One region of the Streptomyces sp. NPDC107581 genome, then DNA from elsewhere that is predicted to be linked to it. Evidence: riboswitches for the same ligand, from Rfam matches in the RefSeq annotation. Region 1 holds a riboswitch; the other holds the start of a gene.

Region 1 (7,595 bases):
AGGAGGCGGCCAGCGGACCCGTCTCCGCCTCGCCGTCGCCGATGACACAGGCCACCAGGAGATCGGGGTGGTCGAGGGCGGCGCCGTAGGCATGCGCGAGCGAGTAGCCGAGTTCGCCGCCCTCGTGGATCGAGCCCGGGGTCTCGGGGGCCACGTGGCTGGGCACCCCGCCGGGGAAGGAGAACTGCCGGAACAGGCGCTCCATGCCGGGCGCGTCCCGTGACACGTCCGGGTAGGTCTCGCTGTAGCTCCCCTCCAGCCAGGAGTTGGCGAGCACCGACGGACCGCCGTGCCCGGGACCCCAGACGCACAACGCGTCGAGCCCGCGCGCCTTGATGACCCGGTTGAGGTGGGTGTACACGAGGTTCAGGCCGGGCGAGGTGCCCCAGTGGCCGAGCAGCCGGGGCTTGATGTGCGCGGGCTTCAGGGGCTCGCTCAGCAGCGGGTTGGCCATGAGGTAGATCTGGCCGGCCGCGAGGTAGTTGGCGGCGCGCCAGTGCGCGTCCAGGGTGCGCAGTTCCTCGTCGGTGAGCGCGGTGGCGTCCGGGTGGACCGGATGGACCGGGTGGGCCGGGTGGGCCGGGTGGGCCGGGTGGGACATGGGGACTCCGGAAGTCGTCGGCGATGGGTGGCAACGTCGTCGGTCGTTGGCAAGTTTGCGATGAATGTCGGGAAAGTTCCCTCATCGCGACCCCGGGCATGCCGCGTGGTTCGCCCCCGGCGGACACGGCCGGCCTGGCCGGAGTCCGAAGCGGCCTGGCGGGAGTCCGGAGCAGCCGGGCCGGAGTCCGCAGCGGCATTGCGGGAGTCCGGAGCGGGCCGAGTCAGCCGTGGGCGACCACCGCGACCGGGGCGTTGACGTGATGCAGTGCGGCGTGGGTGACATGGCCGATGTGGGCGCCGAGCGGGCTGGAGCGGACGCGCCGGCCGACGACGGCCAGGGACGCGTCACAGGAGGCGCTCACGAGGATCTGCGCCGCACTGCCGCACCGGCTCGCCTCGATCACGTCGACACCGGGGAACTTCTGCCGCCATCTGCGCAGCACCTCGCTCAGGACGGCGGCCTGTCTCCGTGCGAGCGAGCCGGCGAGTTCGGCGTCACCGGGGCAGCGGTGGAAGGAAGTGGTCGGCTCCGTCCAGCCGTGTACGACGCGCAGCGCCGCGCTGCGACGCTCAGCGGCGTCGAAGGCGAACTCCAGCAGCGTGTCGTCGGCATCGCCGGTGTCGAGGCCGAGGACGACGGGCCGGAAGGGCGTCGCGGCCGAGGGCACACCGGAACGATCCATCACGTGCTCGTCCGCGGCCTGCTCGTCCGCCCTGACCAGCACCACCGGTTGTCCGGCGTGGGCGACGACGGACAGGCCGACCGAGCCGACCACGAACCCGCCGATCCCGCCGAGGCACCGCGATCCGAGCACCAGCAGTTCGGCCGCGTTCGCCGCCCGGCACAGTACGTCGGCCGGATTCCCCGTGCGCTCCACGGTGACGACCTCGACACCGGGGTGGCGCAGCCGGATGCCTTCGGTGGACTCGCCCGGATCCGGGTCGGTCCAGTGCCGGAGGGTCTCCGGGCCCGGCAGCGGGGCCTGGGCCATCGGCCCGGGCACCGGCTCCCACACATGGACGATCTTCAGCGGCAGGCCCCGCAGCCGGGCCTCACGGGCCGCCCATTCGGCGGCGGCCCGGCTCTGGGACGAGCCGTCGAAGCCTACGGTGACGGTCCGGGTCATGGACTCCACCTCCCGGGTCGGGAACCCACTTCCAACGTGCTGGTCCGGCGCCGACGGGAGCAGGGGCCGTTCGTCCCCGTCCGGGACCGACCGACCCGGGTGTGCGCGGGCAGCGGCCCGCCCGCGATCATCGTCCGTGCGGACGCGCCCGGGCCCCGGGGCCGCGCGGTTCCTGGTCGGGAGAGCGTCGCGCGGGCAGCCCGCGTCCGACGGCTGGAGTTCGCTCTCGCGCGCCGCGACCATGGGGTGAGTAGGGCCGGTCGGCCCTAGTGCGCACGGCGCCGACGGGTGATGATCAGCGTCGTGGACAGCCCGGAGCCTGTCCCTGCCGGGAACGAGAGGTCGTCATGACCGCGACACGCATCTTCACGGAGCAGAACCCGATCCGCGTGTTCCTGCTGGACGACCACGAGGTCGTGCGCCGCGGACTGACCGACCTGCTGGACGCCGAACCGGACATCTCCGTGGTCGGCGAGGCGGGCACCGCCGAGCACGCTCTGGCCCGCGGCCCCGCGCTGCGCCCGGACGTCGCCGTCCTCGACGTCCGGCTGCCCGACGGGAACGGCATCTCGGTCTGCCGGGAACTGCGCAGCCGGATGCCGGATCTGGCATGTCTGATGCTGACCTCGTTCGACGACGAGGACGCTCTGCTGGACGCGATCATGGCCGGGGCGTCCGGGTACGTCCTGAAGCAGATCAAGGGGTCCGACCTGGTGTCGGCGGTCCGCACCGTCGCCTCGGGCCAGTCGATGCTGGACCCCGCGACGACGGCCCGCCTCATGCGGTCCCTGCGGGCCGACCCTGCCGCGGCGCCCTCACTACCGCCCGAACTGGCGGGCCTGTCACCGCGCGAACGGGACATCCTCGCCCTGATCGGCGACGGCCTGACCAATCGTGAGATCGGCAACAAGCTGTACCTGTCCGAGAAGACCGTCAAGAACCACATCTCACGGCTGCTGGCCAAGCTGGGGGTGCAGCGCCGGGTCCAGGCCGCGGTCCTCGCCTCCCACCTCGAACAGCACGCCTCCGAGGAGAGCCCCGCGCGCTGAGGGCTGCCGCGGAGGCCTGTACGGAGTCGTCGACCGGACCAAGGGAGGACATGCCGGGCGGGTGCGCATCCCCCGCTTGGTCTAGTCGGTGGACGCTGCGCATGTTCGACACTTCGGGAGGTACGAGAGTCGGCGCCGTTCGATTGCCAGTCGACTAGAAGATGTCGGCCGATCCGTCCTGCGTGAGTTTCTCGAGGATCGCGCGCATCCACGGGGCGCGAACGGCCGGTAGCCGGACCAAGGTGTGCTGGAACGTTCCCCGGTCGGCCCGGAACAGGTAGTTGGGGCGCGGCGGGAGCGGGTCGTCGCGGAGGACGTCTTGCGGTATGCCGCCCGACGCGGGAACCGGCAAGTACGGCTGGGGAGAGACCAGCCACAGCCACACCCCCAGCGGCAGGGGCACCGGGTATGCCGATGCAGCCGGGCCGGCGGGGGCCCAAGTCTGACCCGTCCGGGGATGGACCGGTACGAGGAGGATGCCAACGCCCGCGTCGGGGGAGGGTTCTCCTGGTCCAGCCAGGACGGCGCGCCGCGTCGGCAGGCCAGCGGGCAGCAGGGTGTCGAGCGCGCGTTGGAACACGTCCGCGGTGAGACCGTTGGGGACCTTTACCGGCTGTCCTTCGGAGGCCACCAGCAGGTGGGCGAGAGCCTGGCCGGCTGCCGCCTCCCATTGCGGACTCCACGACCAGTAGTGGCTCGGCCCAAACCGTCCTCCCCATGAGGCAATCGGCTCGAAGGGGGGCGTGCTCTCCCCCCTCTCTGCCAGCTCCGCCCAGGAGAACGGCGCAGCGTGGACACCGTCGACGAGTACGCGGCGCACGGCGTCCGAGCTGAGCCGCACTGCCTGCCAGAGCGAGCAATCGTCGACCCTGGTCGCCACGGGCAGGTCGCACGCTTCGCAGGCCATGTTGGGCCCGTCGGCCCCGTCGAGGCCACAGCAGGCACCGCCGCGCTTCTCGGGCATGAGCCGGGTTCCGCGGATATCGCCGGGCGCGATGACGATCGCCCCGGGCGTGCTGTCGGACAGGGCGTAGACCGGCGCGTAGATGCCGCGCGCCTCCGCCTCGCCCGGATCAATCTCGTCCCACATCCGCCACGGCCCTCTCCAGGGGTCCGGGTCCACTGCAAACGTCCCTGACTCCATGAGCACCGGAAGCTGGACCCCATTCCCGTACTTCTGACGGGCGTGGGCCGGAAGGGAGACCTGGGACAAGGGGACGGTCAGCCCGGCATCGCACCGCACACAAACGAAAACGAACAAAAGCCCCCTCCGTATGGGAAACAGCTGCATCGTCGCAGCTCGGCGGCAGCCCGCCAACGTGTTTTCTCATCCGTCATGGACGGTCAACTCAGCGTGGGCGAATGCCAGCCGCCGTCCCTGAGGAAGCCACGCGGCTTGGTCCGGAAAAGGGCGGCGGTGAGTGCGGCCCGCTTCAGGTGACGCCGTCTTCGCCGGCGCGGCCCCAGCCCGGGGACGGCGGCTGCGGCCAGGCCGGCCGACGCGGCAGAGTTGACGTCGGCCGGTCGGACACCAGCCCGGCGGCGGACGTCCGGCCGCTGAGCCAGCCGAGCAGTGCGTGGCCGGGGCCGGCGATCGCCGGACCGCCCGGGCAGACCTCCCAGGACCGTCCGAGATCGACCGCTTCGACCGAGGAAACGGCGAAGCCCTGGGCCTTGAGTGCGGCGAGCGTGTCATCGAGTGCCCAGCAGACGTACGCGGCCGGCCAGTCCGCGGTGCGATAGCCGAGGTCCAGGTCCAGGTGGTGCGTCTCCAGTTCACGCAGACACCGTCGCAGGGTGTACCAGGCGGGGTGCCGCCAGCCTGCCAGGGCGGTGACCATGCTCTCCCAGGCGGTCGCAGGCATGTCCCGGGCCTCCGACACGAACCGCGCCAGGCGGCAACGCACTTCGGCGACCAGGTCGGCGGCGGGCAGCCCGGCGGTCTCCTCGACCGCCCGGGCCAGGGCCGCCGCGTCCCTGCGCGGCCCCGGCTCGGCGCCCGTACGGGCCAGGCGCAGCAGCCACACGTAGGCGTCGGCGCTGTGGGCCACATGGGCCAGCACATGGCCCCGTGTCCAGTGCTCCAGCCGTGAGGGGGCTCGCAGTCCATCGTCGGTCCGGCCCGCTGCGGCCCGGGTGAGCCGGTTGCCCGAGCGGACGACGTCGTCGATCAGGTCATGGATGCCTGCCCTACTCATCGCGGCGGGACTGGTCATGCGCACTCCTGAGCCTCGCGGTGAATCGCCCAGGCGCGCGGCACGGACCCATGACGGCCGAGCCGCTCCCCGGTGGTGGTCCACCCTCGACGCCAGTCACGGCCCTCGGCCACCCTAAGAGATGGCAACCGCCGCCGACAGGCTGCAGGCTGCACCTCAAGGACCCCTTCGCTCACGGGCCTTGCTGCGCGGCGACTTCCACCCTCGCGACCGGGCCGGGGAAGGGCCCGTCCTGTCCGAACCGGATCCACCGACGCCGCGGCGGGTCCAAGAGCTCGCCGAGTCCGGTCCCCGGCATCCCGCCCGCCACCGCCGGCCGAGACAGGGCCGCCGCCGCAGGCGGTCGCGCCGAGGGCCAGGGCGGTGAACCGGCCCGCAGGCGGGGCGCGTTGAACGCCCGCAGCAGGGACATCATGCCTGTGCCGACCGGGATCTGCTGCGCCGTTCCCGGAAGCGCGTGGCGGGTTACGACGGCTTCACCGAGGACCGAGCCCCCGGCCGACGTCCGAGCCCCCGCGGACGGCCGTACCACCGTGGACGGCCGTACCACCGTGGACGGCCGCGCCACCATGGAACGCCGAGCCGCCATGGAACGCCGAGCCACCAGGGACGGCCGCGCAGCGATTGCGCAGGGGCTCGTACCAGACCTGCCGACCCTCCGGTCACCTCAGCCGCTGCGTCGCATCTCTCTTTCAAGGACGGTGCGGAAGGTGTGCGCAGGCCGACCGGTGAGGCGCTGGACGGTGTCGGTGATCCGGTCCTCGGCCCCTTCGGCGATGGCACGGTCCATGCCGGCCAGCATGGCGGCGAACTCGGGCGGCATCAGCGCCGTGAGGCGGTCGCGCATGCCCTCGAAGGACAGACCGCGGTGGACGACAGGCCGGCCGGTGACCTCCGTGACGATGGCGGCGATGTCGTCGTAACTGAGTGCCTCCGGTCCCGTGAGGACGAGATCGGTGTCGGGGGCGCAGTCATCGGTCAGGGCGTGGGCGGCGACGGCGGCGATGTCGTCGGCGTCGACGAAGCCGACCCGGCCGGTCCCGGTGGCGGTCCGGATGGTGCCGTCCTCGCGGATGTCCCGGGCGTGCGCGTGCTCGCCGGTGAAGTTCTGCATGAACCAGGAGGGGCGCAGCACCGCCCACTGGTCGAACAGACCTGGCAGGGCCTGGTGCACCTTGCCCACCGCCGGGCCGCCCGCGGGAACCGCCGAGGAGCTGAGGAGCACTGCGCGGTGCGCGCCTGCGGCGCGGGCCTGCCGGAGGAAGGGCAGCATGATCGGCGCCGGGTCGAAGTCGCCGAGGGGCGGGACGAGGTAGACGCGGTCGACCCCGTCGAGGGCGGCGGCGTGGGTGGCGGGGTCGTGCCAGTCGAAGCGCACCGCCTCCGCGCCGGGGACCGGGGTGGCGTGCCGGCCGGCGGCTCTGACGCGGTGGCCGGCCGCCGTCAGCCGCGCGGTGGTGCGGCTGCCGGTGGTGCCGGTGGCGCCGATGACCAGAGTGGTGCCGGTGCTGGTCATCGGCTGCTCCCGGCGAAGTCGGTGCCGGACTCGAGGACGGCGAGGGGATTCCAGTAGTCGCGGTAGGAGGTGATGTGCCCGTCGTGGACGGTCACGACGGCGATGTAGGTCATGTCGAAGGGGCTGTCGGTCTTCACCAGGCGGCCGACGCCGCGCATCTCGACCACGATGGTCTCCGGATCGGTGGTCCGGTGGATCCGCAGGTCGGGGAAGTCGTGCAGATCGATGTGGTCGGGGTAGGGGCGCATGTAAGCGGCGATGGCCTCCTTGCCCTCCAGGCGCCCGGGCCGGCCCTGGGGGGCGAAGGGGAACTCCATGACGCCGTCATCGGCCCACAGGGCGACCCACGCGGGAATGTTCTTGTCCAGGAGAAGTCGCAGGCTGTGGCGGTACAGATCCTCGGGGGAGGTCGGTGCGGACATGGGTGTCCTCCATCTCGTAATATCCGGACCAAGGGTCCGCTTTGACGATACGGACCCGGGGTCCGCTTTGCAAACGAAGGAACCACATGACCGAGCGCAAGCCCCGCAGGGACGCTGCCCGTAACCGGGAGGCCGTCCTCGCGGCCGCCGACGCCCTGTTCGCCCGCCGCGAGAGCCCCGACGACGTCACCATGGCCGATGTCGCGGCCGCGGCCGGCGTCGGCAAGGGAACGCTCTTCCGCGCCTTCGGCGATCGCGCCGGGCTGCTGCGTGCGCTGTACGAGGCGCGTCTCGAACCGATCAGAGAGGCCATCGCGGCCGGCCCCCCGCCCCTGGGGCCCGCCACCCCAGCGCATCAGCGCGTACCCGCTCTCCTCGACGCCGTCCTGTGCTTCAAGCTCGACAACCGCCGTCTCGCGCTCGCCCTGGAGGAGGGCGGGAGCAGCAGCCCTTACCAGGCGGAGCACTACGAGAGGTGGCACGAGCTGCTCCGAGCCGTGCTGGAGCAGCTCCCCGGCTCGGCCGACAGCGGCTTCACCGCCCATGCGCTGCTCGCCGCCACCCGGGCCGACCTCGTCGAGTACCTGGCGGAACGTGAGCGCGTGCCGCGCGAACGGATGCGGGCACAACTGGCGGACTTCACCAGGAGGGTTCTGGGCCCG
Region 2 (7,595 bases), on a different contig from region 1:
GCCCTCAACGAGTCGGTCTCGGACGTCTTCGGCTCGCTGATCAAGCAGTACTCCCTCGGCCAGACCACCGACCAGGCCGACTGGCTGATCGGCGCGGGCCTGCTCGGCCCCACCATCGACGGCATCGCCCTGCGCTCCATGAAGGCTCCCGGAACCGCCTACGACGACTTCCAACTGGGCAAGGACCCCCAGCCCGCCACCATGAACGACTTCGTCGAAACCCCGCGCGACAACGGCGGCGTCCACATCAACTCCGGCATCCCCAACCACGCCTTCTACCTCCTCGCCTCCGCCCTCGGCGGCTTTGCGTGGGAACGCGCGGGCAAGATCTGGTACGAGACGCTGACCGGCGGCAACCTGGCCTCCGACGCCGACTTCGCCACGTTCGCCCGGCAGACCGCGGCCACGGCCCGGAGCCTGTTCGGCGAGGGCGACGAGACCAAGGCGGTGCTCAAGGCCTGGGCCCAGGTGGGGGTCCCCATCTCGTAACCCGGCCCGTACCGGGCGACAATGGCGGCATGCGGATCGCCATCACCCGTACCGGCGGGTTCGCCGGTATCGAGCGTCGGGCCGAACTGGACACGTCCGGCCGGCCCGACGTCACGCACCTCGAGGCCCTGGCCCACCACGCCCTCGCCCCGGGCCACGACTCCCCCGCCCGCGGTGTCCCCGACGGCTTCCACTACGAGATCACGGTCGACGATCGCACGGTCCACCTCGCGGACCCGCACCTCACCGAGGACCAGCACGAGCTGATCAGCACGGTGCTCCGCGAAGGCGCGTGACCCTCTTCCGGTGCATGCGGAGCCGTTCCCTGCACCACCCGTCCCTCCACCATGGCGAACCGACCCGCTCCGGGACCAATTCGCGGCACTCCTGCCCAAGCGGCCTGCGGTCGATCCGGCCCACCCGCTGGGGTGCCACCGCAGCCGCCCGCGACGGGGAGGGCGAACTCGGCACCGTCGGGGCCGGCCGTGATGCCGTAGGGCCCGGCCTCCTTGTCCGCCACGCGGATCTCCGTGGCGGCCGGGGCATCGGAACGGGGCACGGCAACTCCTCGCGGGACAGGCATCGATCAGCTACCGCACCCTGCCCAAGAGGAGACGTTTTCGCGCAGGGTGGCCGGGGGCGACGGGGCGAGCCCTGCGCCGCCGGGGTCGTGCGTCGTCGCGGCGCCCTCAGCCTTCTTCCGTCGCCGGTGTTTCCTCCGTGGCCGGCGCCTCCCCGAACCGTGCCAGCGCCAGTGCCCCCACCACCGCCACCGCGAACCCCAGTACCGCCAGCCAGGCCAGGCCCTCGCGGGTGCGGTCGCCGAGCCAGATCACCCCGACCGCGGCCGGGCCGATCGTCTCGCCGAGCACCAGGCCGGCCGTCGCCGTCGTCACCGAGCCGCGCTGCAGGGCGGAGGTCAGCAGGATGAAGGCGGCGCCGCCGCCGATCAGGAGGGCGTAGGCCGCCGGGTTGGTGAACAGATCGGCCGGCCGCAGCGAGTCGATCAGGCGGACCGACACCTCCACCACCCCGAACCCGAAACCGGCCCCGAGCCCCAGCACCAGTGCCCGCATGCGGCCGGACAGCCGCCCGCCCAGCGGGGCGAGCGCCAGCATGCAGAGCGCCGTCGCGAGCATCGCCCACTTCAGGGCGTCCGAACCGTCCTGGTTCCCCTCCGGGCCGGACGCCAGCGCCAGCATCGCGAGACCGGCGCACACCACGCCGACCGCGCCCCACTCCGTGCCCGTCAGCCGCACCCGCAGCAGGCGCGCCGCGACCACCGCCGTCACCGCCAGACTCGACGCCAGGGCCGCGCCGACCGCGTAGATCGGGATCGAGCGCAGCGCCGCGATCTGGAACAGGAAGCCGAGTCCGTCCAGTGCCAGTCCCGCCAGATAACGCCACTGCCTGAGCGCCCGCAGCAGCAGCGCGGCCTCGCCGCCTCCGCCCGTACCGGCTTCCCGCGCGGCGACCGCCTGCAACACCGTCGCCGTACCGAAGCAGACCGCCGCGGCCAGGGCACACACCATTCCAAAGAGCACGAAGTGACTCTAGGGTAGGCGCGATCCGGCCACCCCCCTCGGTGCCCGTTCCCGCCGGTCTCTAGGCTGGCGGCCGAAAACGGGCCCGACCGACGGGCGTTCAACGGGCAGCCAACGGGGGAGACACCAGCATGGACACCGCACGCCGACGACTTCGCTCCGGAACCGTCCTCCTGGGCGGGATGGGCCTGCTGGCCACCGCCCTGACCGCCTGCTCGTCCTCCGCCCCGGACAAGCGCTGCGTCGACCGCAACAGCTACCAGCTCGCCAAGGGCTACAAGGTCGTCTCCGACAAGAACTGCGGGACGACGAAGGCCTCCGTGAACGGCGCCTGGTACTACGGCGGCAAGAAGAAGGGCTCCTGGGTCGACAGCGGCTCCTTCACCAGGCCGAGCAAGGGATCCGGCTCCGGTTCCGGCTACTCGTCGAGCGGCGGCGGCCACCACAGCGGGGTCCACCGCGGCGGCTTCGGCGGCGGCCACGGCAGCTCCGGCGGCTGAACCCAAGGAGCCGATCATGGAACGCCGTACGACCACTCCGCGCCCCGGCTGGCAGCAGACCGTCGAGGCACAGGGGCTCGTCTACCCCCTGACCCGCCACCCCGACGGCGAACTGCGCCCCTACTGGGACGAGAGCGCCTACTACGCCTTCAGCCTCGACGAGATCGAGAGGCTGGAAGAGACCGTCGAGGAACTGCACCGGATGTGCCTGGCGGCCGCCGGGCACATCGTGGCGGAGAACCGCCTCGCCGACCTCGGCATCACCGACCCGCGCATCGCCGGGGCCGTCACCGAGGCCTGGCACCGCCGCGCCGAACTGCCGGCCGTCTACGGCCGGTTCGACCTGCGCTACGACGGCACGGGCCCGGCCAAGCTGCTGGAGTACAACGCGGACACCCCGACCTCCCTGGTCGAGGCCGCCTCCCCCCAGTGGTTCTGGATGGAGGAGCGCTTCCCCGGCGCCGACCAGTGGAACTCCCTGCACGAACGCCTCGTGGACGCCTGGCGGGTACAGGCGAAGCTGCTCCCGCCGGGCAGCCCCCTGCACTTCGCGCACTCCAGCGCCGACGAACTCGGCGAGGACCTGATGACGGTCGCCTATCTGAAGGAGACCGCCGAGCAGGCCGGCCTCGACACGGACTGGATCTCCATGGAGGAGATCGGCTGGGACACCCTCTCCGGCCGGTTCGTCGACAACCGGCTCCGGTTCATCCGCAGCATCTTCAAGCTCTACCCCTGGGAGTGGCTCACCTCCGACCTCTTCGCCGGACACGTCCTCGACACCCTCGACAACGGCGGCGGCACCGGCAGCACCCTGTGGATCGAACCGGCCTGGAAGATGCTCCTGAGCAACAAGGCCCTCCTCGCGATCCTCTGGGAGCTGTACCCCGGCCACCCCAACCTGCTCCCCGCCTACCTGGACGGCCCGCGCGAGCTGGCCGAGGCGGGCGGCTACGTCGCCAAGCCCCTGCTGGGCCGCGAGGGCGCGGGCGTGACCGTCCACGAGCCCGGCGCGCCCGCGGTCCTGCGGGACGAGCCCTGCTGCTACCAGCAGCTCGCCCCGCTGCCCGCCTTCGACGGCAACCACGTCGTCCTCGGCGCCTGGGTCGTCCAGGACGAGCCCGCCGGCCTCGGCATCCGCGAGTCCTCCGGCCTGATCACCGACGAGTACGCCCGCTTCCTGCCGCACGTGATCCTCTAGCCGGCCAGGCCTTCAGGCCCTGGGGGAACCTTTCGGGCGTTCAGGAAACCCCTCGGGCCCAGAAACCCCCCAGGCCCCAGGAACCCCTCAGGCCCCAGAAACCCCCCAGGCCCCAGGAACCCCTCAGGCCTCCAGGACCGCGCTCAGCTGGGCGAGCCCCCAGTCCAGATCCTCCTCGGAGACGACCAGCGGCGGAGCGATCCGGATGGTGAACCCGTGGGTGTCCTTGACCAGCACACCCCGGTCCATCAGCCGCTCCGACACCTCCCGCCCGGTGCCGACCCGCGGGGCGATGTCCACCCCGGCCCACAGCCCGCGCCCGCGCACCGCCGTCACCCGGCCCGTGCCGAGCAGCGCGCGCAGCCCGTCGTGGAGCCGTGCCCCCAGCTCCGTCGCCCGCGCCTGGAACTCGCCCGAGCGCAGCATCGCGATCACCTCCAGCGCCACCGCGCAGGCCAGCGGGTTCCCGCCGAACGTCGAGCCGTGCTCGCCCGGCCGGAACACCCCGAGCACGTCCGCGCTCGACACCACCGCCGACACCGGCACGATCCCGCCGCCCAGCGCCTTCCCCAGCACATACACGTCCGGGACGACCCCCTCGTGCTCGCAGGCGAAGGTCCGCCCGGTCCGGCCGAGACCCGACTGGATCTCGTCGGCGACGAAGAGCACGTTCCGCTCACGGGTCAGCTCCCGCACCCCCGGCAGATAGCCGGCCGGCGGCACGATCACCCCCGACTCGCCCTGGATCGGCTCCAGCAGCACGGCGACGGTGTTCTCGGTGAGCGCCGACCGCATCGCCGTGAGATCCCCGTACGGCACGATCTCGAACCCCGGCGTGTAGGGCCCGAAGTCCGCCCGTGCCTCCGGATCGGTGGAGAAGCTGATCACGGTCGTCGTACGCCCGTGGAAGTTGCCGCCCGCGACCACGATCTTCGCCATCTCGGAGGGCACCCCCTTCACCCGGTACCCCCACTTCCGGGCCGTCTTCACCGCGCTCTCCACCGCCTCGACGCCCGTGTTCATCGGCAGCACCATCTCCATGCCGCACAGCTCGGCCAGCTCGGTGCAGAACGCGGCGAACCGGTCGTGGTGGAAGGCGCGGGACGTCAGCGTCACCCGCTCCAGCTGCCGCCTGGCCGCCTCCACCAGCCGCCGGTTGCCGTGGCCGAAGTTGAGCGCCGAGTATCCGGCCAGCAGATCCAGATAGCGCCGTCCCTCCACATCCGTCATCCAGGCGCCCTCCGCCGTGGCCACGACCACGGGCAGTGGATGGTAGGTGGGCGCACTGTGCGCGTCTGCGGCGGCGATGAGGTCTTCAGCAGTGGTCACGGCCTCTCCCGGATAGGACGGTGGCCCCCTTCCTATCTCCGCTCGCATGGTGGACGCGGGATCTCGCCCCCGTGGCGCGCCCGGTAGGCTGATCAGCGGGCCGTGACTGGCGCGCTGGGATGGGACGGACCATCGGGGAGCGGCCCGAGCGGGAACTGTGCCGTGCGCCTGGGCCGAACCGAACATGCCGAACGCCACGTCCGGAGGTCCCGATGCCTGAGAATGCCCCCCATTCCGCGTCTCTTTCCGCCGAGTCCACCGCCTTCCGCGCCGCCCTCGACGTGATCCGCGCCGTCGAACCGGGCGTCGCCGACGCCATCGGCCAGGAGGTGGCCGACCAGCGCGAGATGCTCAAGCTGATCGCCTCGGAGAACTACGCCTCCCCGGCCACGCTGCTCGCCATGGGCAACTGGTTCAGCGACAAGTACGCCGAGGGCACCATCGGCCGCCGCTTCTACGCCGGCTGCCGCAACGTCGACACGGTGGAGTCCCTGGCCGCCGAGCACGCCAAGGCGCTGTTCGGCGCCCGGCACGCCTACGTCCAGCCGCACTCCGGCATCGACGCCAACCTCGTCGCCTTCTGGGCCGTCCTCGCGGACCGGGTGGAGGTCCCCTTCCTGGAGAAGACCGGCGTCCGCCAGGTCAACGAGCTCTCCGAGGCCGACTGGGCCGAGCTGCGCCAGGCCTTCGGCAACCAGCGCATGCTCGGCATGTCCCTGGACGCCGGCGGCCACCTCACCCACGGCTTCCGCCCGAACATCTCCGGCAAGATGTTCGACCAGCGCTCCTACGGCACCGACCCGGCCACCGGCCTGATCGACTACGAGGCCCTGCGCGCCCAGGCCCGCGAGTTCAAGCCCCTGATCATCGTCGCGGGCTACTCCGCCTACCCCCGCCTGGTGAACTTCCGGATCATGAGGGAGATCGCCGACGAGGTCGGGGCGACCCTCATGGTCGACATGGCCCACTTCGCGGGCCTGGTCGCCGGCAAGGTCCTGACCGGCGACTTCGACCCGGTCCCGCACGCCCAGATCGTCACCACCACGACCCACAAGTCCCTGCGCGGCCCGCGCGGCGGCATGGTCCTGTGCGACGACTCCCTCAAGGACCAGGTCGACCGCGGCTGCCCGATGGTCCTCGGCGGCCCGCTCCCGCACGTGATGGCCGCCAAGGCGGTCGCCCTCGCCGAGGCACGCCGGCCGTCCTTCCAGGACTACGCCCAGCGCATCGTCGACAACTCCCGCGCACTGGCGGAGGGGCTGATGCGCCGGGGCGCGACCCTGGTCACCGGCGGCACCGACAACCACCTCAACCTGATCGACGTGGCCACCTCCTACGGCCTCACCGGCCGCCAGGCCGAAGCGGCCCTCCTCGAATCGGGCATCGTCACCAACCGCAACGCCATCCCGGCGGACCCGAACGGCGCCTGGTACACCTCCGGCATCCGCATCGGCACCCCGGCGCTCACCACCCGGGGCCTGGGCACGGCGGAGATGGACGAGGTGGCGGGCCTGATCGACCGCGTCCTCACCACCACCGAGCCGGGCACCACCAAGTCGGGCGCCCCGTCCAAGGCGGCCCACGTCCTGGACGCGAAGGTGGCGCAGGAGATCTCCCAGCGGGCGACGGACCTGGTGGCGGGCTTCCCGCTGTACCCCGAGGTCGACCTGGGCTGACCCGCCCGCCCTTCACGAGGCCCGCACGGGGCTCCTCGCGCGGCGGCCCGGCACTGCGCCGGGCCGCCGCGCGGCGCATCGGGAAGCCGCCGCCGGCCGCCACGCCCGCAGGAGTCCTGGTCCGGGCCCGGCCGGCGCCGATCGCACCCGGCTTGATCATCCACCGGACGATCAAGCGGAACGAGCCGGAATCCCCCGGTGTCCTCAGGGGGAGCGCGCAGCTGAGAGAATGGTGAACATGGCCACTGACCGACCCCGCGTGCTCTCCGGAATCCAGCCCACCGCAGGCTCGTTCCACCTCGGCAACTACCTCGGCGCCGTCCGCCAGTGGGTGGCCCTGCAGGAGTCCCACGACGCGTTCTACATGGTCGTCGACCTGCACGCGATCACGGTCCCGCAGGACCCCGCGGAGCTGCGTGCCAACACCCGGCTGGCCGCCGCGCAGCTGCTGGCCGCGGGCCTGGACCCGGACCGGTGCACGCTCTTCGTGCAGAGCCATGTGCCCGAGCACGCCCAGCTCGCCTGGATCATGAACTGCCTCACCGGCTTCGGCGAGGCCTCCCGCATGACCCAGTTCAAGGACAAGTCCGCCAAGCAGGGCGCCGACCGCGCGTCCGTCGGCCTGTTCACGTACCCGATCCTGCAGGTCGCGGACATCCTGCTGTACCAGGCGCACGAGGTGCCGGTCGGCGAGGACCAGCGCCAGCACATCGAGCTGACCCGTGACCTGGCCGAGCGCTTCAACGGGCGCTTCGGCCCGACCTTCACCGTCCCCAAGCCGTACATCCTCAAGGAGACGGCGAAGATTTATGACCTGCAGGACCCGTCGATCAAGATGAGCAAGTCGGCGTCCACG

What was found. A riboswitch is a leader RNA that binds a small molecule or an ion and turns the genes downstream of it on or off. The one in region 1 is predicted to bind ZMP and ZTP.
Region 2: it holds a riboswitch for ZMP and ZTP, as region 1 does, so the genes downstream of both, ACZ7P3_RS19210 (glycine hydroxymethyltransferase) here and ACZ7P3_RS10490 (maleylpyruvate isomerase family mycothiol-dependent enzyme) in region 1, are expected to answer to the same signal.

What each region holds. Positions count from the first base shown of each region.
Region 1 covers NZ_JBVKBH010000004.1:110,518-118,112, forward strand. The annotation lists gene ACZ7P3_RS10470 (phosphoketolase family protein) at 1-601, opposite strand, end outside; gene ACZ7P3_RS10475 (universal stress protein) at 825-1,730, opposite strand; gene ACZ7P3_RS10480 (response regulator) at 2,078-2,779, shown strand; gene ACZ7P3_RS10485 (hypothetical protein) at 2,934-4,040, opposite strand; gene ACZ7P3_RS10490 (maleylpyruvate isomerase family mycothiol-dependent enzyme) at 4,213-4,995, opposite strand; ZMP/ZTP riboswitch at 5,016-5,107, opposite strand; gene ACZ7P3_RS10495 (NAD(P)H-binding protein) at 5,663-6,511, opposite strand; gene ACZ7P3_RS10500 (nuclear transport factor 2 family protein) at 6,508-6,933, opposite strand; gene ACZ7P3_RS10505 (TetR/AcrR family transcriptional regulator) at 7,020-7,595, shown strand, end outside.
Region 2 covers NZ_JBVKBH010000007.1:75,489-83,083, reverse strand. The annotation lists gene ACZ7P3_RS19240 (M4 family metallopeptidase) at 1-489, shown strand, start outside; gene ACZ7P3_RS19235 (protealysin inhibitor emfourin) at 519-785, shown strand; gene ACZ7P3_RS19230 (DMT family transporter) at 1,179-2,021, opposite strand; gene ACZ7P3_RS19225 (hypothetical protein) at 2,165-2,533, shown strand; gene ACZ7P3_RS19220 (glutathionylspermidine synthase family protein) at 2,550-3,734, shown strand; gene rocD (ornithine--oxo-acid transaminase) at 3,858-5,111, opposite strand; ZMP/ZTP riboswitch at 5,156-5,244, shown strand; gene ACZ7P3_RS19210 (glycine hydroxymethyltransferase) at 5,276-6,739, shown strand; gene trpS (tryptophan--tRNA ligase) at 6,978-7,595, shown strand, end outside.